One region of the Luteimicrobium sp. DT211 genome, then DNA from elsewhere that is predicted to be linked to it. Evidence: predicted binding sites of a transcription regulator. Region 1 holds the regulator's gene; the other holds the start of a gene.
The links. Region 1 encodes HrcA, which represses chaperone genes, less so after heat shock. Its sites were predicted from a motif close to TTNGCACTCGNNNNNNNCGAGTGCNAA; they were not measured.
Positions count from the first base shown of each region.

Region 1 (14,825 bases):
CGCGGCGTCGTGACGTACGTGCGCGTCATCGACGGCCGCCTGAGCCCGCGCGAGCGCATCGTCATGATGTCGACGCGGGCCCACCACGAGCTGCTCGAGATCGGGGTCATCTCGCCCGAGCCGATCCGGACCAAGGGGCTCGGTGTCGGGGAGGTCGGCTACCTCATCACGGGCGTCAAGGACGTGCGCCAGTCCAAGGTCGGCGACACCGTCACCAACGCGGGCAAGCCGGCGTCGGAGGCGCTGGGCGGGTACTCGGACCCCAAGCCCATGGTGTTCTCCGGCCTGTACCCGATCGACGGGTCGGACTACCCGCTGCTGCGGGACGCGCTCGACAAGCTCAAGCTCAACGACGCGGCGCTCGTCTACGAGCCGGAGACGTCGGTCGCGCTCGGCTTCGGCTTCCGCGTCGGCTTCCTCGGCCTGCTGCACCTGGAGATCGTCCGCGAGCGCCTCGAGCGCGAGTTCGACCTCGACCTCATCTCCACGGCCCCGAACGTCATCTACGACGTCACGCTCGACGACCGCAGCGAGGTCACGGTCACGAACCCGAGCGAGTATCCGGCGGGCAAGATCCGCGAGGTCCGCGAGCCCGTCGTCCGCGCGACCATCCTCACCCCGGCCGAGTACATCGGCGCCGTCATGGAGCTCTCCCAGTCCCGGCGCGGCGACCTCCTGGGCATGGACTACCTGTCCGAGGACCGCGTCGAGATGCGCTACACGCTGCCCCTCGCGGAGATCGTGTTCGACTTCTTCGACCAGCTCAAGTCCCGCACCCGCGGCTACGCGAGCCTCGACTACGAGGCCCAGGGCGACCAGGTCGCCGAGCTGGTCAAGGTCGACATCCTGCTCCAGGGCGAGCAGGTCGACGCGTTCAGCTCGATCGTCCACAAGGACAAGGCGTACGCGTACGGCGTCATGATGACGGCGAAGCTCAAGGAGCTCATCCCGCGCCAGCAGTTCGAGGTGCCCATCCAGGCGGCGGTCGGGGCCCGCGTCATCGCTCGTGAGACGATCCGCGCGATGCGCAAGGACGTCCTCGCCAAGTGCTACGGCGGTGACATCACGCGTAAGCGCAAGCTGCTCGAGAAGCAGAAGGAGGGCAAGAAGCGCATGAAGACCATCGGCCGCGTCGACGTGCCGCAGGAGGCGTTCATCGCCGCGCTGTCCTCCGACGCCGCTGGTGGCGGCAAGACCGCGGACAAGGACGCGAAGAAGAAGTGACGCAGTCATGAGCCCCGCCCTGCCCGAGGGTGAGCCCGTCCCCGACGACGGCGCGCTCCCGGCCTGGGTGCGACCGGCCGCACCAGCCGAGCGTGCGTTCGGCGTCTACGTCCACGTGCCGTTCTGCACCGTGCGGTGCGGGTACTGCGACTTCAACACCTACACGTCGGCCGAGCTCGGCGGGGGAGCCTCGCAGGTCGCGTACGCGGACACCGCGCTCCGGGAGCTCGATCTCGCCGCGCGCGTGCTCGACGATGCCGGGCTGGGCGGGCGGCCCGTGTCGACCGTGTTCTTCGGCGGGGGGACGCCGACCGTCCTCCCGGCCGACGACCTGGCGCGCCTGCTCCGCGGCGTCCGCGACACGTGGGGCCTCGCCGACGGCGCCGAGGTGACCACCGAGGCCAACCCCGACTCCGTGACCCCGGCGTCCCTCCGCACCCTGGTCGACGCGGGGTTCACGCGCGTGAGCTTCGGGATGCAGTCGGCCGTGCCGCACGTCCTCGCGACGCTCGAGCGCACGCACGACCCGCGCCGGATCCCCGAGGTCGTGGCGTGGGCCCGGAACGCCGGCCTGGACGTGTCGCTCGACCTGATCTACGGCACGCCCGGAGAGAGCGTGGCCGACTGGCGTGCCAGTGTCGAGGCAGCGCTCGCGACCGGCGTCGACCACGTGTCGGCGTACGCGCTCGTCGTCGAGCCGGGCACCCGGATGTTCGCCCAGGTGCGGCGCGGCGAGCTCGCGCTGCCCGACGAGGACGACCAGGCCGCCAAGTACGAGCTCACGGACGCGCTGCTCTCGGCCGCCGGGCTCGAGTGGTACGAGGTGAGCAACTGGGCGCGCGGCGGTCAGCACGGCCCGCATGCGAGCCGTCACAACCTCGCCTACTGGCGCGGCGACGACTGGTGGGGCGTCGGGCCGGGCGCGCACTCGTACGTCGGGGCCCCGGGTGCGGGGCACGAGCCCGAGCCGGAGCACGCGGGTGTGCGCTGGTGGAACGTCAAGCACCCCCGCGCCTACGCCGCAGCCCTCGAGGCCGGCCGCAGCCCCGCGGCCGGGCGCGAGCTGCTCACCGCCGACGACGCGCGGCTCGAACGCGTCATGCTCGCCGTCCGGCTGCACGACGGCCTGCCCACAGCCGACCTCTCGACGAGGGCACGAGCCGCCGTCGCGGGGCTCGTCGCCGACGGTCTGCTCGACGGACGCGAGGCCGTCCGGGGCCGGGTCGTGCTCACGTTGCGGGGCCGGCTCCTCGCCGACGCCGTGGTCCGCGAGCTGACGGACTGAGCCGACCCGCCGCGTGCCACCCGTGACACCGCGACGCTGCTGCGCGATGCTGGGCACTCGGGGCGAATGTCCCGACCTTCACGGGACCCACCCATCGACGCGACGAGGACGATATGAGCGAGAACCCCTACGGCCCCGGTCAGGGCGCAGACCCGAACGAGCCGCAGCAGCCGAACGAGCCGCAGCAGCCGCCGGCAGCACCCCCGGTGCAGCCGGGCGCCTACCCGCCACCGGCGCAGCCGGCGCCTGGGGCGTACCCGCCGCCCCAGCAGCCGACCGGGCAGCCCGGGTTCCCGCCGCAGGGTGCCTACCCGCCGGCCGCGCCGCAGTACCCGGCGGCCGGCTACGGGGCGCCGACCGCGACGAGCAAGAACAACCTGGGCACCTGGGCCCTGGTGCTGGGCATCCTGTCGATCGTGTGCTTCGGTCTCCTGGCCGGCATCCCCGCGATCGTCCTCGGCAACAAGGGCAAGGCAGCGGTGGCGCAGGGTCTGGCGACCAACCGCGGCGCGGCCCAGGCGGGCATCGTCCTCGGGATCATCGGCACCGTGGTCTCCGTGATCGGCGTCGTCTACCGCGTCTCCCAGTGAGGCGGACCGCCGCCGGGCACGTCGAGCCCGTACGGTCGACGTGCCCCGCGGCGCTCGGGTGATGACGGCGACGATCCGTCCCCGGTGGCGCACGTCCCCCGCGACAGCGCCGTCGTCCTGCGCCATGCTGGGCCCCGGGGCGGATGTCCTGCGTCCACCGGCCCCGTTGATCCACGCGACGAGGACGAGGACGACATGAGCGACAACCCGAACGGCCCTGGCGGCGACCCGAACGAGCCGACCTCCCCGTACGAGCCCGGGGAGCCGACGGAGCCCGCTCAGCCCGCGCCGCCCAGCCAGCCGGCTCAGCCCGCGCAGCCGACCGAGCCGCCGGAGCCGCCGACGGCCCCGCCCGGCCAACCCGGCGGCTATCCGCCGCCCGGTGGCTACCCGCCTCCAGGGCAGCAGCCGCCGTACGGTCAGCAGCCCCCCGCCCAGCCGGGCGCGTACCCGCCGCCCGGGGGCTATCCGCCCCCCGGCCAGCAGCCTCCCGCGTACGGCCAGCAGGCTCCCGGCGGCTACCCGCAGCCTCCAGGGGGCTTCCCGGCGGCGCCGCCCGCGACGGGCACGACCCAGCCCAGCTGGGCGACGGGCGCCCCCGTCACGGTCGGGCAGGCGGTCTCGTACGGCTGGAGCAAGTTCTGGTCGAACGCGGGCGTCTGGATCGGCGCGGTGCTCGTGGTGTTCGTGATCGCGGTCGTCATCAATCTCATCTTCAGCGCGAGTCTTCGGGCCGCGTTCAGCGGCTCGTCCACGGAGGACCTGCAGCAGCGCCTCGACGACGCACGCGGGTTCGGGAACGTGCTGCTGGCAGCCGTCGGCTCGATCCTCTCGTACGTCGTCCTCGCGTTCCTCGTGAGCGGGGCGCTGGCGACCACGTACAAGGGCCGCGCCCGGTTCGGCGACTTCTTCAGGCTCCGGAACGTGGGCCAGGTCGTCCTGCTCGCGGTCGTCGTGGGCGTGCTGTCGTTCGTCCTCGGCTACCTGCCGGTCGTCGGCCCGATCGTCCTGCTGGTCCTCGAGTTCTTCCTGACGTTCGCGCTGTACTTCGTGCTCGATGCCGGGCAGGACGCGTTCACGGCGATCCGGTCGAGCTTCAGGGTGGTCGGCGAGAACCCGGGCGTCGTGATCGTGCTCATCCTCGCCGCCATCGGCATCGTGATCCTCGGCGCGATCGTCTGCTTGGTCGGCCTGCTCGCGGCCATCCCGATCGGCCTGCTCGCGTACGCGTTCACGTACCGCCGGCTGACCGGCGCGATGCCGCTCTGATCCGGTGGTGCGTCAGCCCGCGGTGACGAAGTCGATGAGCTCCTCGACCCGCCCGAGGAGGCTGGGCTCGAGGTCGGCGTAGCTGCGCACGGTCCCGAGGATCCGCTGCCACGCGCGGCCGGTCGCGCCGGGACCGTCGGCGGGCCAGCCGAGCTCGCGGAGGATCCCGAGCTTCCACTCGGTGCCGCGCGCGATGACGGGCCATGCGTCGAGCCCGATCCGCTGCGGTCGCACGGCCTGCCAGACGTCGACGTACGGGTGCCCGAGGACGAGCACCGTGCCCCGCGGCACCGTCCGGAGCGCCTCGTCGGCGAGGCGGCGCTCCTTCGAGCCGGGCACGAGGTGGTCGACGAGCACGCCGACCCGCCGCTCCGGGGTGGGCGCGAAGTCGGCCAGGGCGTCGGCGAGGTTGTCGACGCCGTCGAGCAGCTCGACGACGACGCCCTCGACGCGCAGGTCGTCACCCCAGACCTTCTCGACGAGCTCGGCGTCGTGCTTGCCCTCGACCCAGATCCGCGACCCGCGGGCCACCCGGGCGCGCTGCCCGACGACGGCGCGCGACCCCGACGCGGTCCGCGCGGGCGCCCGGGGCGCGGCCGGGGCGGTGGGCGGGACGAGCTCGACGGGTGCGCCGTCGAGCCAGAAGCCCGGGCCGAGGCTGAAGGTGCGGGTCCGCCCGCGCCGGTCCTCGAGCACCACGACGTGCATCCCGCCGGACTTCTCGACCCGCACGACGGCGCCCACCCAGCCGGACTCGACGTCCTCGACGACGAGCCCCCGCTCGGCGGGAACGGGGCGCGAGGAGGGCCGGGGGCGGTGGTGCGCTGAGCCGCGCACCGGGCCGGGGCCCGCGCCGGCGGCGGGGGCGAGGACGTCGGGGCCGTAACGGTCGAAGCTCACCCGGACACCCTAGGTTTCGCCGCGGACGACGGCGGTGAGCGACCCGCCGCAGGCGAGGACGGGCCCGTCGTGGTAGCACCGGAACCATGACGTCGGACGCCGCCGGGCACGGCACGGACCAGCAGACCGACCTGCAGACCGACCCGCAGCGGTGGCGGGTCCTGGCGGTCTGCCTCGCGGCGGGCTTCGTCACGCTGCTCGACGTCTCGATCGTGAACGTCGCTATGCCGTCGATCCAGCACGCCCTGGACGCGTCGGCGACGGCCCTGCAGCTCGTGGTCGCCGGCTACACGCTGGCGTTCGGCCTGGTGCTGGTGCCGGCGGGCCGCCTCGGCGACGCCGGGCACCGGCGGGGACTGTTCCTGGCGGGCCTCGTCGCCTTCGCGCTCGCGAGCCTCGCCGCCGGCCTGGCGCCCAGCGACGAGTGGCTCGCCGTCGCGCGGCTCGTGCAGGGGGCGTGCGCGGGCGTCGTCAGCCCGCAGGTCACCGGGTACATCCAGCAGGAGTTCCGCGGCTTCGAGCGGGCGCGGGCGTTCGGGATGTTCGGCGCCGTGGTCGGGGTCGCGACCGCGATCGGGCCGCTGCTCGGCGGCCTCCTGATCCAGGCGTTCGGCGAGCAGGACGGGTGGCGCTGGGTGTTCGGCATCAACGTCCCGATCGTCGCCGTGGTGCTCGTCTACGGCCTGCGCGTCGTGCCGCGTCCGGTGGCGGTGCGCCGCAGCGCCCTCGACCCTGTCGGGCTGGTCGGGGTCGCGGCCGCGACGGTCGCGTTCATGACGCCGTTCGTGCTGACCACGGGCTCCGGCGACGCGCCCGCGCGCTGGTGGTTCCTGGCGCTCGCGGCCGCGCTGGGTGCTGCGACCGTCGGCTGGGAGCGCCGGTACGAGCGGCGGGGACGCGACCCGGTCCTGTCGCCCGAGGTGTTGGGGCTCCGCTCGTTCCGGTTCGGGGCGCTGCTGGGCCTGGCCTACTTCGCGGGCTTCACGAGCGTGTTCCTCGTGGTCACGCTGTTCCTGCAGAACGACCTGGGGCTGACCGCGCTGCAGGCCGGCCTGGTGGGGCTGCCCTTCGCGGTCGCGTCGGGCATCTCGGCGCTCGCGTCGGGGCGGGCGGTCGCGCGCTGGGGCCGACCGGTGGTGGTCGTGGCGCTCTGCGTCGTCGTGGTCGGCCTCGCGGGCACGGACCTGGCGATCCGCATCATCGGCGACGAGCCGGGCCGCACGGTGCTGCTGTGCTGCGTCGTCGCCACGACGCAGTGCCTCGCCGGCGCGGGCTCAGGACTGGTGATCGCGCCCAACCAGACGCTCACGCTCGCCGAGGTGCCCGTGCGTCGGGCGGGCGTCGCGGGCTCCATGCTGCAGGTCGGGCAGCGCGTCGGCTCGGCGGTCGGCATCTCGGCGGTCCTGTCCGTCTACTACGGGTCCCGGGCGTCCGGGGCGAGCGGCGCGACCGCGGTCGGCCGGGGGCTCCTGATCACGATCGGGCTGGTCCTGTGCGCGCTCGTCGTCGCGCTGCTGGACGCGCGCCGCCGGGTGCGCGCCGACGACCGCGGCGACGGCGCGGACGACGGCGAGGCTCCCGACGGACGCACCCGGGCGGCGTAGGATTGGCACTCCGGGGGTGAGAGTGCCACCCGTCCCCGGGCCGGCTGCGACAGGAGGACGCGTGAGCGAGGAGCGACGGCTCGACGTGCTGCGTGCGATCGTCGAGGACTACGTCCGCACGCGCGAGCCCGTCGGGTCGCGCGTGCTCACCGAACGGCACAACCTCGGCGTCTCGCCCGCCACGATCCGCAACGACATGGCGGCCCTCGAGGAGGCCGGGTACATCGCCCAGCCCCACACGTCGGCCGGCCGGATCCCGACGGACACGGGCTACCGCCTCTTCGTCGACCACCTCGCCACGGTGAAGCCGCTCTCCCAGCCGGAGCGCCACGCGATCGAGCAGTTCCTCGACGGCGCGGTCGACCTGGACGACGTCGTGGCCCGCGCGGGCCGCCTGCTGGCCGAGCTCACGGGCCAGGTCGCCGTCGTCCAGTACCCGTCGCTGCGCCGCTCGGGCCTGCGGCACCTCGAGCTCGTCGCAGTGGGGCAGACCCGGCTGCTCGTCGTCATCATCACCGACACCGGCCGCGTCGAGCAGCGGATGCTCGAGGTCGCGTCCGTGCCCGACGAGAGCGACCTGACCGTCCTGCGCGCACGGCTCAACGCCGCCGCGGCCGGCAAGCGGCTGCCGCTGCTCGGCTCCGCGCTCGAGGACGTCGCCCAGGGCCTCGAGGACGGCGTGCAGGAGCTCGCGCGACGCGTGGCCGACGTGATCGTCCAGACCCTGGCAGAGGAGAGCGAGGAACGGCTCGTCCTCACGGGCACCGCGAACCTCGCGAGGACCGGCATGCGGTTCGAGCACGCGCTGCGTCCCGTCCTCGAGGCGCTCGAGGAACAGGTGGTCCTCCTCGGCCTGCTCACCGAGATGGCCGAGGACGCGGGCGACCGGTCGGGCGTCCGCGTCAGGATCGGCCACGAGACCCAGTACGACGGCCTCTCCGAGACGTCCGTCGTGACCACGGGCTACGGTTCGGAGGGCGAGGTCGTCGCGGCGATCGGCTCGATCGGCCCCACCCGCATGGACTACCCGGCGACGATCGCGTCGGTGCGCGCGGTCGCGCGCTACCTGACCCGCATCCTCGCGAACTGACCGTGCCCGCGACCCTGCCCCCGACTGCTTCGTCCGACCACATCCCTGCCCGCACCCGTGCCTGAGAGTGACTTGGTGAACGACTACTACGAGATCCTCGGCGTCCCGCGCGACGCGAGCGCCGACCAGATCAAGAAGGCCTACCGCAAGCTCGCGCGCGAGCTCCACCCGGACGTCGCCGGGCCCGACGCGGAGGACCGCTTCAAGGACGTGTCCCGCGCCTACGAGGTGCTGTCCAACCAGGACAAGCGCCAGCAGTACGACCTCGGCGTCGACCCCACCGCCCCGGGCGGCGGGATGGGCGGCTCGGGCGGCTTCGGCTTCCAGGACATCTTCGAGACGTTCTTCGGCGGCGGCCAGGCGCAGCAGGGGCCGGTGCCGCGCTCGCGCCGCGGCCAGGACGCGCTGGTGCGGCTCGACGTCGACCTCGAGGAGGCCGTGTTCGGAGCAAAGCGCGAGCTCCAGGTCGACACCGCCGTCGTGTGCCGGACGTGCGGCGGCACCTGCTGCCGCCCGGGCACGAGCATGCACACCTGCGAGGTCTGCAAGGGCCGGGGCGTCGTGCAGCGTGTCCAGCGCTCGTTCCTCGGCCAGATCATGACGACGGCGCCGTGCGCCGCGTGCCAGGGCTTCGGCACCGTCATCCCCGAGCCGTGCGTCGACTGCGGCGGCGAGGGCCGGGTGCGCGAGCGCCGGACCATCTCCGTCAACGTCCCCGCCGGCGTCGAGACGGGCACCCGCATACGCCTGACCGCGCAGGGCGAGGTCGGCCCGGGCGGCGGCCCCGCGGGCGACCTCTACATCGAGGTCCGCGAGCGCCCTCACGAGACCTTCGTGCGCCGCGGGGACGACCTGCACTGCACGCTGGAGGTCCCGATGACGGCGGCGGCGCTCGGCGCGAACCTGACCCTCGACACGTTCGACGGCGAGCAGGAGGTCGATCTGCGGGCGGGCACCCAGCCCGCGCAGGTCGTGACGCTCCGCGGGCTCGGCGTGGGGCACCTGAGCGGGTCGGGTCGTGGGGACCTCCAGGTCCACGTGGACGTCCAGGTCCCGACGACGCTCGACGAGGAGCAGGCCGAGCTGCTGCGCTCCCTCGCGCGCCTGCGCGGCGAGGAGAAGCCGGAGCCGCGCCTGTCGGCGGCCCACCCGGGCGTGTTCTCGCGGCTGCGCGACAAGCTCTCCGGGCGGTGAGCGGCGCGTGAGCGCGCCCGTCTTCCTCGCCGAGCGCAGCGCGGCCGACCCGCTGTCGCGGGTCGAGCCGGGCGACACGTACGTGCTCGACGGCGCCGAGGGGCGTCACGCGGGCGTCGTGCAGCGCCGCCGGGCGGGGGAGCGGGTCGACGTCGTGGACGGCGAGGGCACCCGCCTGCTCGCCGTCGTCGTGCGGGCCGAGCGGGACACGCTCGAGCTGAGGGTCGAGGCCGTCGAGACCGAGCCCGAGCCCGCGGTCCGGCTGGTGCTCGTCCAGGCCCTCGCGAAGGGCGACCGCGACGAGCTCGCGATCGAGGCAGCGACCGAGGTGGGCGTCGACGCGGTGCTGCCGTGGCAGGCCGAGCGCTCGGTGGTGGTGTGGCGCGGCGACCGCGCGGCCCGCAGCCGGGCGCGCTGGCTCGCGACCGTGCGGGCCGCGGCCAAGCAGTCGCGCCGGGCCCGCGTGCCCGAGGTGCGGACCGACGTCACGACGACGGCGCTCGCCGACGTCGTCCGGGAGACCGTCGCGGCCGGCGGCCGGGTCGCGGTGCTGCACGAGGACGCCACCGAGCCGCTCGGCACCCTGGCCCTGCCCGAGGCAGGCGCGCCGGGCGCCCCGACCCCGGAGGTGCTCGTCGTCGTCGGGCCGGAGGGCGGGATCTCGGACGCCGAGCTCGAGCGCCTCACCGAGGCGGGCGGGCGCCCCGTCCGGCTGGGCCCGCACGTGCTCCGGACCTCGACCGCGGGCCCCGTCGCGCTCACGCTGCTGTGCGAGCGCCTGGGGCGCTGGGCCTGATCCGACCCGCGAGCGAGGACGCCGCGCGGCCGTGCCGCGCGGCGTCCTCGTGCGTCGGTCCGAGGACCGTCGCGAGGGCTCAGCCCAGGTCGCGGCCCTCGCCGACGGCCCGCTCCTCCTCTTCCTCCTCATAGCTCGCGAGGATGTCCTCGGCGGGCACGGGCCGCAGGCGGTCCCAGAGGAAGAAGACCCCTCCGACGACGAGCATCGCCAGCCCGGTCCACACGTTGATGGCGATGCCGCCGGTCTTCGCCTTGTCGGCCGTGGGGTCGGCGAGGCCGACGACGAGCACGAGAACGCCGTAGAAGACGAAGATCGCGCCGATGATGCGCCGGAGGTCGAACCGGCGGGTCGAGCGGACGTGCGCCTCCTGCTCCTCGGTCGTGAGCTCGGCGTGGTGGGAGACCATGCCGGCCGGCACGCGCTCGTGCAGGGGGCTGCTGTTCTGGCTCACGGGATGCTCCTCGGGTGTCACAGGAACGGCAGGTAGAGGACGACGCACAGGACGAGCGCCACGGTGCCGAGCAGGGCGGGCGAGCGGTACCAGGCGGTGTCGGTGGCCACCGCGCCTGCCCGCATGTCGATGCTGCCGACGCCGTAGACCAGCCCCTTGAGCTCGCTCACGTCCTTGGGCCTGGTGAGCGGCGTGATGATCGCGGCGACCACGAGGACCGTGACGAACGAGATGATCGCGCCGTACATGGTCTCGGCCGTGGCCGACGAGAACAGGGTGTCGTCGTTGAGGTAGGCGATCCAGACGACGGTGGGCGCGGCGATGCCGGCGAGGTACGACCAGAGCGCGGCGGACGCCGTCATGCGCTTCCACAGCAGTCCGACGATGAAGACGGCGAACAGCGGCGCGTTGAAGAACGAGAACAGCGTCTGCATGTACGTCATGATGTTCTCCGCCCGCGAGGCGATGAACGCGGTGCCGATGCCGACGAGGACGCCGACCACCGTGACCTGCCGACCCACCTTGAGGTAGTGGGCGTCGGGCATCTTCGGCCTGATGTATCGCTGCCAGATGTCGTAGGTGAACACCGTGTTGAAGCTCGACACGTTGGCCGCCATGCCGGCCATGAACGAGGCGAGCAGCCCGGTCACGGCAACGCCGAGCACGCCCGTCGGCAGGTACATCTGCATGAGCTTCGGGATGGCGTCGTTGTACGTGAGGCCCGAGTTGTCCGCGCCGCTGAGCTGGTTGCCGAGGACCGCGGCCGCGATCAGGCCGGGGATGACCACGATGAACGGGATGAACAGCTTGGGGAACGCCGCGATGAGGGGCGTGCGACGCGCCGCGGACATGTTCTTCGCGGAGAAGGCGCGCTGGACCTCGGTGAAGTTGGTGGTCCAGTAGCCGAAGCCGAGCACGAAGCCGAGGCCGAGCACGATCGTGAGCCAGTTCGCTCCGATCGGGTTGGTCACGTCGCCGATCCCGGTGCCCTTCCATGCCGACAGGTGCAGCGGGTCGGTCTTGGCGAACGAGTCCTGGAGCCCGCCCCAGCCGCCGACCCGGTGCAGGCCGACGATCGTGAGCGGGATGAGGCCGGCCAGGATGACGAAGAACTGCAGCACCTCGTTGTAGATCGCCGAGGAGAGGCCGCCGAGCGTGATGTAGACCAGGACGAACCCGGCCGACACGAGGATGGCGACCCACAGCGACCAGCCGAGCATCGCCTCGATGACGATCGCCATGGCGTAGAGGTTGATGCCGGCGATGAGCACGTTCGAGACCGCGAACGCGATCGAGTTCACCGCGTGGGGCGCCTTGCCGAAGCGGCGGAGCATGAACTCCGGCACCGAGCGCACCTTCGAGCCGTAGTAGAAGGGCATCATCACGAGGCCCAGGAAGACCATCGCGGGCACGGCGCCCACGAGGTAGTAGTGGAGCGTCGACATCCCGATCTGGGCGCCGTTCGCGGCCATGCCGATGATCTCCGTGGCACCGAGGTTCGCGGCGACGAACGCCAGACCGGTGATCCAGGCGGGCATCCGGCGGCCGGACAGGAAGAAGTCCATGCTCGTGCGTACCTGGCGCCGGGCCACGAACCCGATGCCGATGACGACCCCGAAGTAGACGACGACCATCAGGTAGTCGACCCATCCGAGGTCGAGGTGAATGCCCGAGGTGGTCTCGGCGAGCACTCTCATGCGGCTCCTTCGTGCTGACGGGACGACGGAGCGCCGGCGACAGTCGACGCGCCGCCGTGGGGCTCCGGCACGCTACGACGGACCGTGGACATGTAGCAACTTTGCGCTCAGGAAACGGTCTGGAGGTGTTCGGAGCTGATCGGTCGGTGACGATGCCCGACCGGGGCGGTGAGCGAGGGATGCACGGCGTTCGCCGTCGCGCGCGCGAGGGCCGACGGGGCGTTAGCGTGGCGACCCATGAGCCAGCCCGACTGCCTGTTCTGCAAGATCGTCGCCGGCGAGATCCCGGCCGACGTCGTCGCCTCCACGGACCGCGCGCTCGCCTTCCGCGACATCGACCCGCAGGCACCGGTGCACGTGCTCGTGGTGCCACGCGAGCACCACCGCGACGTCGCGGCGCTCGCGGCCGCGGACCCGCAGCTCCTGGCCGACGTCGTCGCGCTCGGCCAGCAGGTCGCGACCGACCTCGACGAGGGGGAGTTCCGGCTGATCTTCAACACCGGGGCCAGGTCGGGCCAGAGCGTCTTCCACACCCACGGCCACGTGCTCGCGGGCGCCCGGCTGGGCTGGACACCCGCCTGACCCGACGCGAGCCCCGCGCCGCCGCCGTCGGTGGTCAGCCGTGGCCGTGCCCGCGCCCGAGGGTCGACGTGGTGGTCAGCTCGTAGGCCGTCTCGGCGTGCTGGCTGGCGTCGAGGCCGGCGTGCTCGTCGTCGGCGGTGACGCGCAGCCCCATGGTCGCGTGCAGCACGCGCGCGATGGCGTACGTCGCGGCGAACGCGAACGTGGAGACAGCGACGACGCCCACCACCTGGGTGCCGAGCTGCTCGAGCCCGCCGCCGAGGAACAGCCCCTGGTGCGCGACGGCGGGGTTGACGGCGGCCGCGGCGAACAGCCCCACGCAGAGCGTCCCGACGACGCCGCCCACGTAGTGCACCGCGACGACGTCGAGCGAGTCGTCGTAGCGGAACCGGAACTTGAGCCGGATGGCGAACAGGCAGACCGCGCCGGCGACGACCCCGACCGCGAGCGCGGGCAGCGGCTGCAGGTACCCGGCCGCGGGCGTGATCGCGACGAGGCCCGCGACCGCGCCCGAGGCCGCGCCGAGCGTCGTCGCCTTGCCGGTGAGCCGCTTCTCGAGCGCGAGCCAGCCGATCATGCCGCCGACGCCGGACAGGTGCGTCGCGAGCGCGGCGCTCGCTGCGAGCGTCCCGGCGCTCAGCGCGGAGCCGGCGTTGAAGCCGATCCACCCGACCCAGAGGAGCCCCGCGCCGAGCAGCGTGAGGGGCAGGTTGTGGGGCGCCATCATCTCGCGCGGCCAGCCGCGCCGGGGGCCGAGGACGAGGACGAGCGCCAGCGCGGACGCACCCGAGCACGTCTCGACGACGGTGCCGCCCGCGAAGTCGAGGAGCCCGAGGCGGTGGAGCCAGCCGTCGGGCGAGAAGGTCCAGTGCGCGACGGGCGCGTAGACGACCACAGACCAGACCGCGACGAGCACGACGAACGGCTCGAAGCGCATCCGGTCCGCCGTGGCCCCGGTGAGGAGCGCCGCCGTCAGGACCGCGAAGAGCAGCTGGAAGAGCACGAACACGAGCGGCGGGATCGTGAGGTCCGTCCCCGGCACCCCCGCCGTCGCGTGGGCCAGCCCGACCAGGTGCAGGCCGCCCACGAGGCCGCCGCCGGCGTCGTCGTCGAAGGCGAGCGAGTAGCCCACCAGCACCCACGTCACCGAGACGATCGCGATGCACGCGAAGCTCTGCATGATCATGGCCAGCACGTGCTTGGAGCGCACCATGCCGGCGTAGAAGAACGCGAGGCCCGGCGTCATGAGGAGGACGAGCGCGGTGCACGCGAGGACCCAGGCGGTGTCGCCGGCGTCGACGTGCGCCGGCGCTGCGGACAGCAGGGCGTGCGGGAGGGCTGTCATGGCGGGCGTTCCTCTCGGGTGGGCGGCGTCAAAATACAGGGTGGACGGGCGTCGATAGGATGGGGTTCCACGACTCGGCACATCGAGCCGTCCCCGAGATCCGAAGGAGAGCGACGGCGTCAGCCGGCTCATGACATCGACACCCCGTCCCGAGGCCCCCGACCCCGCCGCGCAGGGCAGCGCCGCGAGCAGCCCTCGGATCGAGCACCGCATCGTCGTCCCTCCCAGCGTCCCCATGGTCGCCGTCCTCGGCAGCCGTGACTCGGTGCTGCGCGCCGTGGAGGACGGCTTCCCGAGCGTCGACGTGCACGCGCGCGGCAACGAGATCGCGGTCGCCGGCGGGCCCGGCGAGGTCGCGCTCGTCTCGCGCCTGCTCGACGAGCTCGTCGAGATCGCCGAGTCCGGCACGCCGCTCACGCCCGACGTGGTCCGGCGCTCGATCGGCATGCTGACCGCCCCGACGGCGAGCCGCCCCGCCGACGTCCTGACCTTCAACATCCTGTCCAGCCGGGGCCGTCAGATCCGGCCCAAGACGGTCGGGCAGAAGCGCTACGTCGACGCGATCGACGCCAACACCATCACGTTCGGGATCGGCCCCGCCGGTACAGGCAAGACGTACCTCGCGATGGCGAAGGCCGTGCAGGCGCTGCAGGCCAAGCAGGTCGACCGGATCGTCCTCACCCGCCCGGCGGTCGAGGCGGGGGAGCGGCTCGGGTTCCTGCCCGGCAGCCTGTCGGAGAAGATCGATCCCTACCTGCGCCCGCTCTACGACGCGCTGCACGACATGGTCGACCC
Region 1 covers NZ_JBNCMC010000002.1:724,177-739,001, reverse strand. The annotation lists gene lepA (translation elongation factor 4) at 1-1,224, shown strand, start outside; gene hemW (radical SAM family heme chaperone HemW) at 1,232-2,509, shown strand; gene ACLQ14_RS07510 (DUF4190 domain-containing protein) at 2,623-3,099, shown strand; gene ACLQ14_RS07505 (hypothetical protein) at 3,295-4,368, shown strand; gene ACLQ14_RS07500 (DUF3097 domain-containing protein) at 4,381-5,268, opposite strand; gene ACLQ14_RS07495 (MFS transporter) at 5,355-6,872, shown strand; gene hrcA (heat-inducible transcriptional repressor HrcA) at 6,934-7,962, shown strand; gene dnaJ (molecular chaperone DnaJ) at 8,038-9,156, shown strand; gene ACLQ14_RS07480 (16S rRNA (uracil(1498)-N(3))-methyltransferase) at 9,164-9,952, shown strand; gene ACLQ14_RS07475 (hypothetical protein) at 10,032-10,406, opposite strand; gene ACLQ14_RS07470 (sodium:solute symporter family protein) at 10,424-12,103, opposite strand; gene ACLQ14_RS07465 (histidine triad nucleotide-binding protein) at 12,341-12,685, shown strand; gene ACLQ14_RS07460 (ammonium transporter) at 12,720-14,030, opposite strand; gene ACLQ14_RS07455 (PhoH family protein) at 14,161-14,825, shown strand, end outside.

Region 2 (15,473 bases), on a different contig from region 1:
ACCGGACCACGAACGCGCGCCCCGGTACGCCGGCGGGCCGCCGCCCCCGGCTCGCGCCGGGGCCGACGGCCCGTCGTAGGAGAGGCTGGACTCAGAAGTCCATGCCGCCCATGCCACCGTCACCGGCGGGCGCAGCAGGCGTCCGCTCCGGCTTGTCGGCCACGACGGCCTCGGTGGTGAGGAACAGCGCGGCGATCGACGACGCGTTCTGCAGCGCGGAGCGCGTGACCTTGACCGGGTCGTTGACGCCCGCGGCGAGCAGGTCCTCGTACACGCCGGTCGCGGCGTTGAGGCCGTGACCCGACGGGAGGTTGCGCACCTTCTCGACGACGACGCCGCCCTCGAGGCCCGCGTTGACGGCGATCTGCTTGAGCGGGGCCTCGATCGCGACCTTCACGATCTGAGCACCGGTCGCCTCGTCGCCCTCGAGCTCGAGCTTGGCGAACGCCACGGCGCCGGCCTGGATGAGGGCCACGCCACCACCGGCGACGATGCCCTCCTCGACGGCAGCCTTCGCGTTGCGGACAGCATCCTCGATGCGGTGCTTGCGCTCCTTGAGCTCGACCTCGGTGGCCGCGCCCGCCTTGATGACGGCCACGCCGCCGGCGAGCTTGGCGAGGCGCTCCTGGAGCTTCTCGCGGTCGTAGTCGGAGTCCGACTTCTCGATCTCGCTGCGGATCTGGTTGACGCGACCGGTGATCTGGTCGGCGTCGCCCGCACCCTCGACGATCGTCGTCTCGTCCTTCGTCACGACGACCTTGCGGGCCTGGCCCAGGAGGTCGAGCGTGGCGTTCTCGAGCTTGAGGCCGACGGTCTCGGTGATGACCTGGCCGCCCGTGAGGATCGCGATGTCCTGGAGCATGGCCTTGCGGCGGTCGCCGAAGCCCGGGGCCTTGACGGCGACGGACTTGAAGGTGCCGCGGATCTTGTTGAGCACGAGGGTGGCGAGCGCCTCCCCGTCCACGTCCTCGGCGATGATGAGGAGCGAGCGACCGGCCTTCATGACCTGGTCGAGGACCGGCAGGAGGTCCTTGACGTTCGAGATCTTCGACTCGACGAGCAGGACGTACGGGTCCTCGAGGACGGCCTCCTGGCGCTCCGGGTCCGTCTCGAAGTAGCGGGCGAGGAAGCCCTTGTCGAAGCGCATGCCCTCGGTGAGCTCGAGCTCGAGGCCGAAGGTGTTCGACTCCTCGACGGTGATGACGCCTTCCTTGCCGACCTTGTCGAGCGCCTCGGCGATGAGCTCGCCGATCGCCGGGTCGCCGGCGGAGATGGCGGCCGTGGCGGCGATCTCCTCCTTGGTCTCGATCTCCTTCGCGGAGTTGAGGAGCTGCTCGGTGACGGCCTCGACGGCCTTCTCGATGCCCTTCTTCAGCGCGATGGGGTTCGAGCCGGCGGCCACGTTGCGCAGGCCCTCGCGCACGAGCGCCTGGGCGAGCACGGTGGCGGTGGTGGTGCCGTCGCCCGCGACGTCGTCGGTCTTCTTGGCGACCTCCTTGACGAGCTCCGCACCGATGCGCTCGTACGGGTCGTCGAGCTCGATCTCCTTGGCGATGCTCACGCCGTCGTTCGTGATCGTGGGTGCGCCCCACTTCTTGTCCAGAACGACGTTGCGGCCCTTCGGGCCGAGCGTGACCTTGACGGTGTCCGCGAGCTGGTTCAGCCCGCGCTCCATGCTCCGACGAGCTTCCTCGTCGAACGCGATGATCTTGGCCATGGGGACAGATCCTCCGCTGGTGGCTTGGGTAGGTCTTCCGACGCCCGCGACGGACGGCCCGACCGCTCGCGTTCAGGTCACGCGTGCGGTCCGGGGCCTCGCCGGTCGACCCGGTTTTTGTCACTCTCGATGCGAGAGTGCTAACGCCATTATTGGCACTCGGCCCAGGCGAGTGCAAGGCGCCGACCCTCCCCCGGGCGAGGGAGCCGTCCGCCCTCCGCGAAACGCTAGGCTTCGCGGCATGTCCAACGGGGATCCCCGCGCCGCGACGCCGCGCCCGCCCGGCACGGAGCCGACGCCGCCGGGACCGACGCCGCGCAGGCTCGGCACGACGGCGCGCACCTGGCGCCTCGGGGTCGCCGGCGCCGCGCTGGTCGTGCTGCTCGTCGCCCAGCTCGTCCCGACGTCGTGGAAGAACACCAACGACTGGTTCCCCCTCGGGTCCCTGTCCCAGTACGCGTTCGCGACCAACCCGAACGGCACCGTGCGGTCGACGTTCATCACGGGCACCACGGCCGACGGCGACGAGGTCAAGATCTGGCTCGACCAGATGGGCATCGGCGTCGGGCACGCCGAGATCGAGGGCCAGCTCCAGCGGATCGTCGACGACCCGGAGCTCCTCGCCGGCGTCGCCCGCGCGTACGCGTGGCGCTACCCGAACCGCCCGCCCCTCGTGAAGCTCACGCTCAAGCGCACGACCAAGCAGCTCCACGACGGCCGGCCCACCGGCGAGGAGACCGTCGAGGTGCTCGGCGTCTACCAGGTACCCGCGGGAGGCGTGAAGTGAACGCGACGACCGGCGTCGGCAGGGCCGCGCGCACGACGGCCCGGTGGTGGCTGTCGCCCGTCGCCCTGGCGCGGATCGCGGTGCTCCGGGCGGCCCTCTACCTCTTCACGATCTGGGACATCTTCGTCCTGACCCACGACGTGATCGGGCACGGTTACTCCCGCGAGCTCTACCAGCCCACGCTGATCGGCCGGGTGCTGCCCCTGCCCGAGCCCACGCCCACCGGCGGGTACGTCATGCAGTGGACGCTCGTCGCCACGTGCCTCGCCACCCCCGTGCTCATGGCGTGCGCGGCGCGCCCGCTCCAGTGGGCGGGGCGCGTGACCGGCTGGGTGGCCGGCGTCGTCTTCCTCGCGTGGATGGAGAACTCGCAGGGGTTCGCGTACGTCTCGCACGACCACATGGCCCTGGTCCTCGCGCTCCTGCTCCTGCCGACGGTGCCGCCGGCCCGCTTCACCGACCAGACGCCGTCCGAGGCCGCCGGCTGGGCGATCCGCTGCATCCAGATCGCCGTCGTCATGACGTACTTCGGGTCCGCGCTGCAGAAGATCGTCCGCACCGGCGGGCTGTTCGCCTGGCCGAACAGCTCCGTCATCATCTGGTCGCTCATGCGCCGCGGACGCTCCGTCGTGAGCTGGTCGATCGACTATCCCGGGCTCCTCCGCGTCGGGCAGTGGATCCTGTTCATCGCCGAGCTCCTGTCCCCGATCGCGCTGTGGGTGCGGGGCCGGCTGGTCTACGCGGTGTTCGCCCTCATCTGCGTGTTCCACCTGATCACGTACATCGCGCTGGGCATCCACTTCCTGCCGACCGTCATCTGCTGGCTCGCGTTCCTGCCGCTCGAGCGACTCGTGCCCTGGGCGCGGCGGCGGGTGCTCCACCTCCCCGCGCCCGACGACGCCCTCGCGGGTGCCGTCGCCGACGCGCCGTCAGCCGCGGCCGAGCTCCGGTAGGGCGCGGACCCCGAAGGTGCGGCGCAGCACGCGCCGGGCCGCGAACCAGCCGCCCAGGCCGTGCACGCCCGGCCCCGGCGGGGTCGACGCCGAGCACAGGTACACGTCGTCGAGCCCGGTGCCGTACGGGTCGAGCCAGGGCGTGGGGCGCGCGAACATCCGGTACAGGTTCACCTCGCCGGCCGCGATGTCGCCGCCCACGTAGTTCGCGTTGTGCGCCGGCATGTCGGCCGCCGTCGTGGCCCGGGAGGCGACGACGACGTCCCGGAACCCCGGAGCGAAGCGCTCGATCTGCGCCGTGACCGCCTCCGTCTGGTCGACCGTCGAGCCGGCGGGGACGTGCGTGTAGGCCCACAGGGGGCGCCGCCCGCCGACCTCGCGGGTCTCGTCGACGACGACGGGGTCGCTCAGCAGCACGACGGGGCGGGCGGCGTGCCGGCCGGCGTGGACCTCGCGCTCGGCGACCGCCATCTCGCGCCGCGTCCCGCCGACGTGAACCGTGCCCGCGAGCCCGACCTCCGGGTGCTTCCACGGGACCGGGCCGTTCAGCACGAAGTCCACCTTCGACGCCGCGTTCCCGTAGCCGAACGCGTTCAGGGCGCGCGCGGCGCGCGGCGGGACGCGGCCGCCGAAGACCTCGAGCAGCGTCCGGGGCGTCGTGTCGAAGACGTAGGCGCGGGCGGCCGGCAGGTCGGCCTGCGTCCGGACGGGCCGCCCGGTCAGGACCTCGCCGCCGTGCGCCTCGAGGTCCGCGACGAGCGCGGCGACGATGGCGCCGGACCCGCCGCGCGGGATCGGCCAGCCCTTGTCCGCGTGCGCGAGCGCGCCCAGCAGCAGCGCGGTGCCGGCCCCGGCCATCGACGGGAGCGAGGTGATGGTGTGCGCGGCGATGCCCGTGAGCAGCGCGGGCGCCTCGTCGCCCTTGAACCGGAGGTTCCAGGCCGGCGTGCCCTGCTCGAGCGCGGCGAGCCCGAAGCGCACCGCCGACCACGGCGTCGACGCGCTCACGCCGGGCGGCAACGAGCGCTTGTCCCCCAGCGCCACCGCGACGACGTCACGCCAGTGCGGGGAAAGCCGCCCGAAGAGGTCGCGCCACGCTGCGCCGTCGGGCCCCAGCCCGGCGACCGTGCGCTCGAGGTCGCGATACGCGATACCGGCGCGGCCGCCGTCGAGGGGCTGCGCGTACGACACCTCGGGGACGAGCAGCTCGACGCGGTCCGCGAGGCCGAACGCCTCGAGGAACGGCGACGCCCACGCCATGGGGTGGACGGCCGAGCACACGTCGTGGACGACGCCGTCGGCCAGGCCCAGGTCGAGCGTCCGCGCGCCGCCGCCGACGGTGTCCTGCGCCTCGAGGACCTGCACGCCGAGGCCCGCGCGGGCCAGCGTGACCGCCGCCGCGAGACCGTTGGGGCCGGCCCCCACGACGACGACGTCGAGGGCGGGACGCGACCCGTTCACACCGCTCAGAGCGGCCGGACCTGCTCCGCCTGCGGGCCCTTCTGGCCCTGCCCGACCTCGAACTCGACCTGCTGCCCCTCCTCGAGGGACCGGTAACCATCCGACTGGATCGCGCTGTAGTGCACGAACACGTCCTGGCCGCCCGCCTCCGGGGTGATGAAGCCGAACCCCTTCTCGGCGTTGAACCACTTGACGGTGCCCTGGGCCATCTGAGTCTCCTTCTGCGCTCGGCCGTCCCGGCGCTGCCTGCCATGTCCGCCCGCGGGTCGATCGCCGCGGTGCACGTGCGAGCCTAGCCGCGACCGCGCGCGAGGGGAATGCCCCGGGTGGTGCGTTTCGCGAGGTGGGTACCGGCCGGCCGGAGCCGGGTCAGGAGAGGTCGTGCACCAGCACGGCGATGATCGGCGCGCCGCCGCTGAGCGCACTCACCTGCTCGACGTCGCTGATGCCGAGCGTGGCCGCGACCTCCTGGGCGGTCGCCTTGTCGCCGTCCTGCACGTAGTAGACGACCGAGTCCGCGAGCTTGGTGCCCGTGTAGTCCGCGGCCGTGACGGTCGTGAAGCCGTCCGCGGTGAGCTTCGCCGCGCCCTTGGCTGCGAGCCCCGTGATCGCCGCGCCGTTCTTCACGGCGACCGCCGTCGCATGGTCGACGTCAGCACTCGCCGTGTCGTCCGCCCCGGCCGTGTCGTCGGAGCCCGACGCCGTCTTGGTCGCCTTCGGCTTGCTGGTCGCCTTCGGGGTGGACTTGGTGGTCGACTTCGAGGCGGACGTCGTCTTGTCCGTCGCGCTCGCGCCGTCCGAGCGCAGCAGGTTCGACGCGAGCGTCACGCCGCCGTACGCCACGACGGCGAAGACGACCGCGACGACGACGAACGGGACGACCTTGCGCCAGGGGCTGCGCGGCACCCGGTGGACGCCCGTCGGGGCGTCCTCGGGGACGTCGTCGAACTCGTCCGGGGGGTACCGGTAGCTCTTGCTCACCGGCACAGGGTAACCGCCGGTGCCGGAGCCTCCGAAGTCGCGCCCACGCCCGCGGCGACGCCGCAGGTCACGCGCCCGAACCCAGCCGGCGGGCCGAACGCTCGCGCTGCCGGGCGGACCGCAGCCGGCGCAGCCGCTTGACCAGCATGGGGTCGTGCGCGAGCGCGGCGTCCGTGTCGATCAGCGCGTTGAGGGTCTGGTAGTAGCGGGTCGCGGTCATGCCGAAGAGCTCGGAGATCGCGGCCTCCTTGGCGCCCGCGTACTTCCACCACTGGCGCTCGAAGTCGAGGATCGCGCGATCCTGCTCGTCGAGCCCCGAGGCCCGGTCGCCGACCTGCCCTGCGCCCGGTGCGTCCGTGAGCCGCCCGACGGCCTCGCCCATCCCCGCTCCTCTCGCCGCCCGCCGCACCGTGCCGGTGGGCGGGTGCCGGTCCGTCCCGACCCGACCCGCCCAGGGTACGGCGCGAACCACACGGGTGTCATTCGCCCGCGCCGTCCGACGCGCGACCGCGGCGTAGCGAGACCCGGCCCCGCGGCGGGCCACAATGGCCAGGTGACAACCGACGCCGCCACCGACACGCCCCCACCCGCCGAGACGCCCCGCTGGTCCTCGTACGTCGCGGTCGGCGACTCGTTCACCGAGGGTCTGTGGGACACGGACCCCGCCTCGCCCGGCCGGTGCCGTGGCTGGGCCGACCGGCTCGCCGCCTCGCTCTCCGCGCGCCGGGTCGCCGGCGGCCAGGAGCCGCTGCGCTACGCGAACCTCGCGGTCCGCGGCAAGCTGCTCGGGCCGATCATCGCCGACCAGGTCCCCCGCGCGCTCGCCCTCGAGCCCGGCCTCGTGAGCCTCGTGGGCGGCGGCAACGACATCCTCCGGCCGCGCGCCGACGTGGACCTCCTCTCGCAGCGGCTCGAGGACGCCGTCGTGCGGCTGAGGGCGGCCGGCGCCGACGTCCTGCTCGCCACGGGGTTCGACGCCAGCGAGAGCCCCGTCGTGTCCCTGACCCGGTCGCGGGTGGGCGTCTACAACACCAACATCTGGTCGATCGCACGCCGCCACGGCGCGCACGTGCTCGACCTGTGGGGCATGCGGGCGCTGCAGGACTGGCGCGTCTGGGCCTCCGACCGCATCCACCTGACCGACGAGGGCCACCGCCGCGTCGCCGACGCCGCGCTCGTCGGGCTCGGGCTCGCCCCCGACGACGCCGACTGGGACGCCCCGCTCGCGGCGCTCCCCCGGGCTCCGTTCTCCGAGCGGGCGCGCGGGAACGCGCGCTGGGCGCGCGAGTACGTCGGCCCGTGGATCGGGCGCCGGCTGCGGCACGAGTCGTCGGGCGACGGCCGCGCCGCGAAGTACCCGGACCTGACCGACTGGCCCTGAGCCGCGGGTCAGGCGAGGAAGAGGGCCCGCAGCCGCCGGGTCGTGACGGTCAGCCCGAGGCCGATCATCGCGACGAAGTACAGGACGTGCCACCAGATCCCCGGCGCGAGGTCGCCGGTCGTCAGGCCGCGGACCAGCTCGACCGCGTGCCACAGCGGCATCGCCTGGATGAGCCACTGCAGGGGCGCCGGGTAGACGCTGATCGGGAAGAACGTCGCCGACAGCAGGAACATCGGCAGCAGCACGATGTTGATCCAGTCCATCTGCTGGAACGTCTTCATGAGGCTCGTGATCGCCATGCCGAACGACGCGAAGGCGAACGCGACGAGGACGACGGCGGGCAGCGCGAGCACGGCCGTCCACGACAGGTTGAGCCCCATGACCTGCATGACGGTGAGGAACCCGGTCGCGTAGACGGCGCCGCGCAGCAGCGCGTACGAGATCTCGCCGAGCGCGACGTCCAGCGGCCCGAGCGACGTCGCCAGCATGGCCTCGTAGAGGCGCGCGAACCGCATCTTGAAGAAGACGTTCCACGTGGAGTCGTAGACGGCGCCGTTCATGGCCGAGACCGCGAGGAGCCCGGGCGCGATGTACGCGGCGTACTCGACGGTGAGCCCCGACGGCAGGGTCACGTCGCCGACGTACGTGCCGAGGCCGACGCCCATCGCGAGCAGGTAGAACACGGGCTCGAAGAAGCCCGACAGCACGACGGTCCAGTTGCTGGTCTTCGTCGCCGAGAGGTTGCGGGCGACGACGGCGCGCGCGTTGCCCGCGTACAGGGCGCTGACGCCACCCGACCGTCCGCCGAGGCCGCCGGCGAGTGCGTCGGTCATGCGCGCAGCCTCCTCGTGAAGCGGCGGTTCACCGCGACCGCCCCGCCGGCGACGAGGCCGACGAGCACGACGAGGTGCACCGCGATCAGCCAGCCGGGCTCGCTCTCGCCGTAGGAGATCACGCGGCCGAGCTGGGTCGCGTGCCACAACGGCGAGACCCAACCGATCCAGTGCAGCCAGCCCGGGAGGGTCGCGAGCGGGTAGAAGGTGCCGGAGAACAGGAACATCGGCGTGAAGATGAACCGCTGCACGATCGCGAACTGGCCCTTGTCCTCGGTGAGCCCCGCCGAGTACGCCATCAGCGGCAGCCCGAACGCGAGACCACCGAGCACCCCGACGAACGGCAGCACGACGACCGTCCACGGGTTCCCGAGGGCCCCGAACGCCAGCGCGAGGAGCGCGTACGCGACCGTGGTGAACAGCATCCGGGCGAGCACCGCGATGACGATGCCCCCGGCGATCTGCCCGGGCTGGACGGGCGTCGCGTTGAGGCCCCAGAACAGCTTCCGCCAGCGGAAGCCCTCCATGATGACGTAGGTGAACTCCTCCGTCGCGACGGAGATCGCGGCCGTGACCAGGAGCGCCGGGGCCACGAAGACCACGTAGTCGACGGGGCCGTTCGGGCCCGACGCGACGGGTGTGTCGATGAACGTCGCGAGCCCCATGCCGAGGCCCAGGAGGTACAGCAGCGGGCTCCCCAGGCCGCCCACGACGATCGTCCAGCCGTACGCCTTCATGGCGCGCAGGCGGTACTCGGCGACGTACCAGGCGCCGAACCTCCGGACGGGGGCCTCTGGCGCTGCGGCGTCGGGCGCTGCGGCGTCGGGCAGGGCGGCGCTCACTCGATCAGGCTCCGCCCCGTGAGGCGGAGGAACACGTCCTCGAGGCTGGACCTGCGCACGAGGCTCGTGGTGGGCCGCAGCCCGCGCGCGGCGACCTGCTCGAGGATCGCCTCGCCGTCGGACGCGTAGACGAGCACGCGGTCGGGGAGGATCTCCAGGCGGTCGCCGACCTCCGCGAGCACGCGGGCGGCGGCCTCGTTGCGGTCCGTGCCGAAGCGGAGCTCGGCCACCTCGCGCGACGAGTAGCGGCGGATCAGCTGGGCCGGGCTGCCCTCGGCCATGATCTTCCCGTGGTCGACGACGACGAGCCGCTCGCACAGCTGCTCGGCCTCGTCCATGAAGTGGGTCGTGACGACGAGCGTCGTGCCCTGCTCCTTGAGCCGGAAGAGGCGGTCCCACAGGATGTGGCGGGCCTGCGGGTCGAGGCCGGTGGTCGGCTCGTCGAGCATGAGCAGGCGCGGCTCGTTGACCAGCGCGCGGGCGATCGTCAGGCGACGCTTCATCCCGCCCGACAGCTCGTCGACCTTCGCGTCCGCACGCTCGCTGAGCTGCGCGAAGGCCAGCAGCTCCGTGGCGCGCTGAGCGCACACCGCCCGCGGGATCCCGAAGTAGCGGCCGTACGTCACGAGGTTGCCGCGCGCGGTGAGCTCGCCGTCGAGGTTGTCCTCCTGCGGGACGACGCCGAGCTGGGCGCGGATGCGGGGGCCGTGGTCGTCCGGGTCGAGGCCGAGGACGGTGAGCTCCCCGCCCGAGCGGGCCGAGACGGCGCCGACCATGCGCATCGTCGTCGACTTGCCGGCACCGTTGGGGCCGAGGAGCCCGAACGACTCGCCGGGCGCGACCTCGAAGTCGATGCCGTCCACCGCGACGAAGTCGCCGAAGCGCTTGGTCAGGCCGCGTGCGGACACCACCGGACCGCCGCCCGACGTCGCGGCGGCGCGGGTCAGCGGTGCAGGCTGGGGCGGACGTGCCCCCTCGGGCGTCGGTGTCGTGGGCACCAGGACACGGTAGCCGCGACCGCCCACGCCGGTCAGCCCGAGGGCGGAAGCCAGGTCCGGGCGGCGGTCACGAGCGCCGTCACGCCGTCGGGCAGCGTGGGGTCGAGGACCGGGGCGTAGCGGGGCGAGTGGTTGGACGGGACCGTGAGGAGCGCGGGGTCACTCATGTCTCCCGTCGTGAACAGCGTCGGGTCGGTGCCGCCCAGCAACCAGTACGACAACGGGGCGCCGGCCGCGGTCGCGAGCACCCCGACGTCCTCGCTGCCTCCGCCCGCTCCTGGGTCGAGGATCTTGTCGGGGCCCAGCCACGCCGCGAAGGCGCCCAGCGTCCGGGCGAGCGCACCGGCGTCGTTCACGACGACCGGGAACCGCTCCGTCGCGGTGACCACGGGCTCGTCGGTCGCTCCGGCGGTCGCGGCCTCGCCCTTGACGACACGGTCGACCGCCGCCAGGATCCGCTGCCGCGTCGCCTCGTCGAAGCTGCGGATGTTGAGCTGCAGCTCCGCGTCGCCCGGGATGACGTTCGCCGCGTCGCCCGCGTGGATCGAGCCCACCGTCAGGACCGCCGTCTCCGTGCTCGGGACCTCCCGCGAGATGATCGTCTGCAGGCGCAGGACGGTCGCCGACGCCATCACCACGGGATCGATCGACGCCTGCGGCATGGAACCGTGCGCACCCCGTCCGACCAGCCGGACGCGCAACGAGTCGGAGCCCGCGTACGACGCGCCCGCGTGCCCGGCGATCTTGCCGGCCGGCAGGGGGGCGACGTGCTGCCCGAGCACCACGTCGGGGATAGGGACGCGGTCGTACAGCCCGTCGTCGACCATCGCCTGCGCGCCCTTGCCGAGCTCCTCGGCCGGCTGGAACACCACGACCAGCGTGCCCGCCCAGCTCGTGCGGTCACGCGCCAGGACGTCGGCGGCCCCGAGGAGGCACGTCGTGTGCAGATCGTGCCCGCACGCGTGGTCGACACGGACGGTCCTCCCGCTCTCGTCGGTCGCCGTCGCGGTGCTCGCGTAGGCGAGCCCCGTCTCCTCCTCGACCGGGAGGGCGTCCATGTCGGCCCGGAGCAGAGCGGTCGGGCCGGCGCCGTTCCTCAGCACCCCGACGACGCCCGTCCTGCCGACGGCGGTCGTCACGTCGAACCCGGACGCCCGCAGCCGGTCGGCGACGACGTCGGCCGTGCGGTGCTCCTGGAAGCCGAGCTCGGGATGCCGGTGCAGGTCCTTGTAGAGGTCCGTCAGGGCGGGGTCAAACGGGACGTTCTCGTGAGCAGCCATCGGATCCCCCCGGGTCGGCTGCCCACCACGCTACGGGCACCCTCGGGGTCCCGCGAAAGCGCACCGGGCATCACGGCCGAACCGCGCAAAGCATGGTTCGGGCGGCCGGCCCGCCTGCGCCGGACGAGCTGAACGGAGCCGCCTGTCGGGTTCGAACCGACGACCTTTCGCTTACAAGGCGAGCGCTCTACCAGCTGAGCTAAGGCGGCACGTCGTGCGACGACCGGGCACGGAAGGCTCCCGGCCTGCACACGGATGCGCCGCACAGCCTACCGGGCGCTCCGTGCCGGGCGCAGACGACGGAGCCCGGGCCGCCGTGGCGGTCCGGGCTCCGTCGTGGGTCGCTCTCGGCGACCGGTCGTCCGTCAGCTCGTCGAGCCGGACTTCGCCGCCTCGATCGCGGACTTCAGCGCGCCCGCCTGGGACCAGTTGCCGGTCCACTGCTTGCCGTTGATGAGGATCGTGGGGGTGCCGAAGCCACCACTCTGCGCGTTGATGAGGTTCTTGTCCTTGCCGGCGTTGCTCGTCCAGGCGTCGACCCAGTCGCCGAAGGTGTGCTGACTGAACTGGTCGGCGACCTTCTGCGACACCCCGGCCTGGACTGCGTAGGCCTTGAGCTGGTCGTCGGTCAGGCCCGTGCTGCCCTCGCTCGGCTGGTTCGCGTAGAGCGCCTCGTGGAACTGGATGACCTTGTCGGGCTCCTGGTCGGCGACCGTCGCGAACGCGCTGCCGGACCTCGTCGAGTAGTTCGTGCCCTGCGAAGACGAGTTGAGGATCGCGACGGGGTGCATGACGAACGTGATGGTCCCGTCCTCGCGCAGCGAGTCGAGGTCGTCCTTGTTGACCTTCTCAAACTCGCCGCACCGGGGGCACATGTAGTCGTAGTACAGATCCAGCGTGACGGCACCGGCATTCGTCTTGCCGGCCACGCCGTCCTTGTCGACGGGGATGCCGCCGCCGTCCTTGACGGACTCGGCGGTCGAGGGCGCCTTGAGATCCGCGAGCGACTTCGGCTTGTTGGCCTGGTTGATGAAGACCACGGCGAGAACGACCACGACCACGAGCACGACGAGGACGCCGATCGTGATGAAGCGGTTCCGCTTCTCGCGGCGTTCCTGCTCCTGACGCAGCTTCAGGGCCTCGGCGCGCGCGGCGTCGCGGCGCTGCGCCTTGGTCAGGTTCGAGTCGTCGGGCATCCCGTGTCCTGTTCTCGTTCGCGCGCGGCACGTACCGGTGCCTCGCTCCGTAGGGGCACAGCGTATCCAAACGCGCCGGCCTGAACGTGGGCTGAACACGCCCGCCCTGCCGCAACCGGCGCCGTCGAGCATGCGGATGCTCCCCGCCCGCACTGCCGGGCCCACCGTGCCTCGACCACGGGCTTGCGCACCAGATCACGCAGGAATCGGTGCACGCCCCCGTGTTCGGCGGCGGTCCCGGTCGTGAACGCCGCGCTCGGCGAGGCGAGGGGCGACGATCGCGGGGAACCCAACCTGCGGGCAGTGCGGCACCGGCACGGTGGTGAGACGGCGCGCGAGGTCGTGGGTCCGGGGGTGTGCGCGCGACCGTGGCGGGGCTGGCGGGAGCCGACCGAGGAACGAGGGAGGCGGATGGTAGGTCGCGCGCACACCCCCGGACCCACGACCGACCGACAGCTGGACGCCCGAAGCACCTCAGGAGAAGTCAGGCGCCCCGGGGAACGGCCACCACCCGATCGCGTGCGCGTCCCACGCGATCCACACCAACCACACGGCGGCGGCGAGCGCCAGCACCCCGACGACGAGCGCGGCCCGCCGCCCGGGGACGAGGTGCCGCAGCCCGGCGCGCGCGCCCTCGCGGGTGGTGGCGGTCGCGGGCCCGAACCAGGCGAGCAGGACGGCGACGGCCATGGTCCCGGCAAGGACGAGCCCGTACAGCCAGGGCGCGTTCTGGTCGGGGTGGTCGGTGTCGGCGACCAGGACCTGCCGGTCGAGCACCCACCACGACCCGACGACGAGCACCAGTCCGGCGCACCCCGCGATGACCAGGGAGGGGAGCGAGCCGACGGCGGCGCGCACGACGTGCCAGGGAGCGCTGACGGCGACGCGTGCGGGGTCGGAGCGCCCGACCCCGCGGCGTTCGCGGCGGCCGTGCAGAGAGTTGGCGGCGTAGCCGACGTACCGGGCGAGGACGACGAGCACGGCGAGCGCCACGAAGGCGAGCCCCGGCCAGGTGGCGGCCGCGGCGACGAGCGGCAGGGCGAGCGTGAACAGGAGCGCGGAGCGGGCGGCGTGGCTGGGCCGCACGTACCCGGACGGGGCCTCGTAGACCTCCTCCAGCACGGGCCGGAGCCAGTCGGTGTCGGCGTCGTCGGCCCCGAGGGCGCGCTCGCCCCCGACGCCGTACACCGGCGCGGCATCGTCCGTGGGCGGCGGGGGCGGGGGCGGGACGTCCGCGGCGATGGCGCGCGTCCGGCCGTCGTTGACAGGAGCGGTGCGCGGGTCGCGGGTCACGACCTGGGTGGGCCACTGGTCGGGGGCGCCGAGCGCGACGGTTGCGGCGAGGTCGGCGGGCGACACGGCGGCCGGGTCGTCGCCGACGTCGGCGGCCTTGCGCAGGCTCCCGACGACGTCCGCGGGCTCCCAGCGCTCGGCCGGGTCGGGCCGGAGCGCCCCGGCGATCGCGTCCGTGCGCAGCGGCCCGAGCCCGCGCAGGTCGGCGGACCCGGCTTGGGCGCGGGCGAGGACGGCGTCGACGGGCGTCACCCCGAAGGGCGCGCGCGCGGTCGCGGCGAACGCGAGCGACGCCGCCCAGCCCCACCAGTCCGTCGCGACGGACGGGCTCGCGCCCGTGAGCATCTCGGGGGCGAGGTACCCGGGCGTCCCCATGACGAGGCCCTCGGTCGTCATGCGGGCGTCCTCGAACCCGTGCGCGATGCCGAAGTCGATGAGCACGGGCCCGCGCGCCGTCACCATGATGTTGCTGGGCTTGAGGTCGCGGTGCACGACGCCGGCCCCGTGCACCGACTCGAGCGCGTCGGCCAGGCTCCCCGCGAGCGCGGCCAGCCGGTCGGCGTCGTACGCGCCGTGGCGGGCGACGTCGTCCTCGAGGCTGGTCCCGTCGACGAGCTCCGTCACGATGAAGGGCGACTCGCCCTCGAGCTCGACGTCGAGGACGGCCGCGACGGCGGGGTGGTCGAGGCGGCGCAGGGTCGCCGCCTCGCGCGCGAGCCTGGCGCGGGCGGACTCGTCGGTGTCGGGGCCGGCGTGCAGGACCTTGATCGCGACGGGGTTCCCGCCGCCGTCCTCCGCGCGGTACACCGCCCCGGTCGCACCCTGGCCGAGGCGCGCGACGATCCGGTATCCACCCACCTCGTCGCCGGGTGTCGCCGCAGCCCACATGGGTTCACCGTAGCGGCGCGGCCGCGGTCCGCGTGGGACGTCGCCGCCGGTGGGACGCCCGACGACGACCGCGCGCCCGCGCACCGCCCCCGGCGTGCGCCGTCGGGCCCGGATAGGGTAAAGGGACCGGACGGACAGGAGCTGGCACGACGTGAGTCGAGAGAAGAGCCGACAGAGCACGGACGGCAACGAGCTGGTGGTGGTCGCGAACCGCCTCCCGGTGGACTTCACGACGGACGAGGACGGCAGCCTCAGCTGGCGCCGCTCGCCCGGCGGGCTGGTGACGGCGCTCGAGCCGGTCATGCAGAGCGCGGACGGCGCCTGGGTCGGCTGGGGCGGCGCCGCCGACGTGTACGCGGACCCGTTCGAGGCGGACGGCATGACCCTCGTGCCCGTGACCCTCAACGAGGACGAGATCGAGCAGTACTACGAGGGCTTCTCGAACGACACCCTCTGGCCGCTCTACCACGACGTGATCTCGCAGCCGGCGTTCCACCGGCAGTGGTGGGACGCGTACCGCCGCGTGAACCGCCGGTTCGCGGAGGCCGCCGCCTCGCAGGTCGGCACGGGCGGCACGGTCTGGGTGCAGGACTACCAGCTCCAGCTCGTGCCCGCGATGCTGCGTGAGCTGCGCCCCGACGTGCGCATCGGGTTCTTCGACCACATCCCGTTCCCCCCGTACGAGATCTTCAGCCAGCTCCCGTGGCGCCGGCAGGTGGTCGAGGGGCTCCTCGGCGCTGACCTCATCGGGTTCCAGCGCAACGGGGACGCCGCGAACTTCCTGCGGATCGTGCGGCGTCTGACGCGGCACTCGACGCGCGGCCAGCAGATCACGTTCGAGGACGCCGACGGCCGGCCGCTCC
Region 2 covers NZ_JBNCMC010000011.1:52,965-68,437, reverse strand. The annotation lists gene groL (chaperonin GroEL) at 92-1,717, opposite strand; gene ACLQ14_RS17730 (hypothetical protein) at 1,959-2,504, shown strand; gene ACLQ14_RS17725 (hypothetical protein) at 2,501-3,457, shown strand; gene ACLQ14_RS17720 (phytoene desaturase family protein) at 3,434-4,918, opposite strand; gene cspE (transcription antiterminator/RNA stability regulator CspE) at 4,924-5,127, opposite strand; gene ACLQ14_RS17710 (LytR C-terminal domain-containing protein) at 5,288-5,899, opposite strand; gene ACLQ14_RS17705 (DUF3263 domain-containing protein) at 5,967-6,281, opposite strand; gene ACLQ14_RS17700 (SGNH/GDSL hydrolase family protein) at 6,453-7,280, shown strand; gene ACLQ14_RS17695 (ABC transporter permease) at 7,289-8,113, opposite strand; gene ACLQ14_RS17690 (ABC transporter permease) at 8,110-8,955, opposite strand; gene ACLQ14_RS17685 (ABC transporter ATP-binding protein) at 8,952-9,866, opposite strand; gene ACLQ14_RS17680 (amidohydrolase) at 9,986-11,233, opposite strand; tRNA gene ACLQ14_RS17675 (tRNA-Thr) at 11,370-11,442, opposite strand; gene ACLQ14_RS17670 (DsbA family protein) at 11,599-12,429, opposite strand; gene ACLQ14_RS17665 (serine/threonine-protein kinase) at 12,904-14,610, opposite strand; gene ACLQ14_RS17660 (bifunctional alpha,alpha-trehalose-phosphate synthase (UDP-forming)/trehalose-phosphatase) at 14,762-15,473, shown strand, end outside.
Region 2: groL (chaperonin GroEL) is a predicted target of HrcA. The motif match lies at 1,870-1,896, and genes of this name have one in related genera.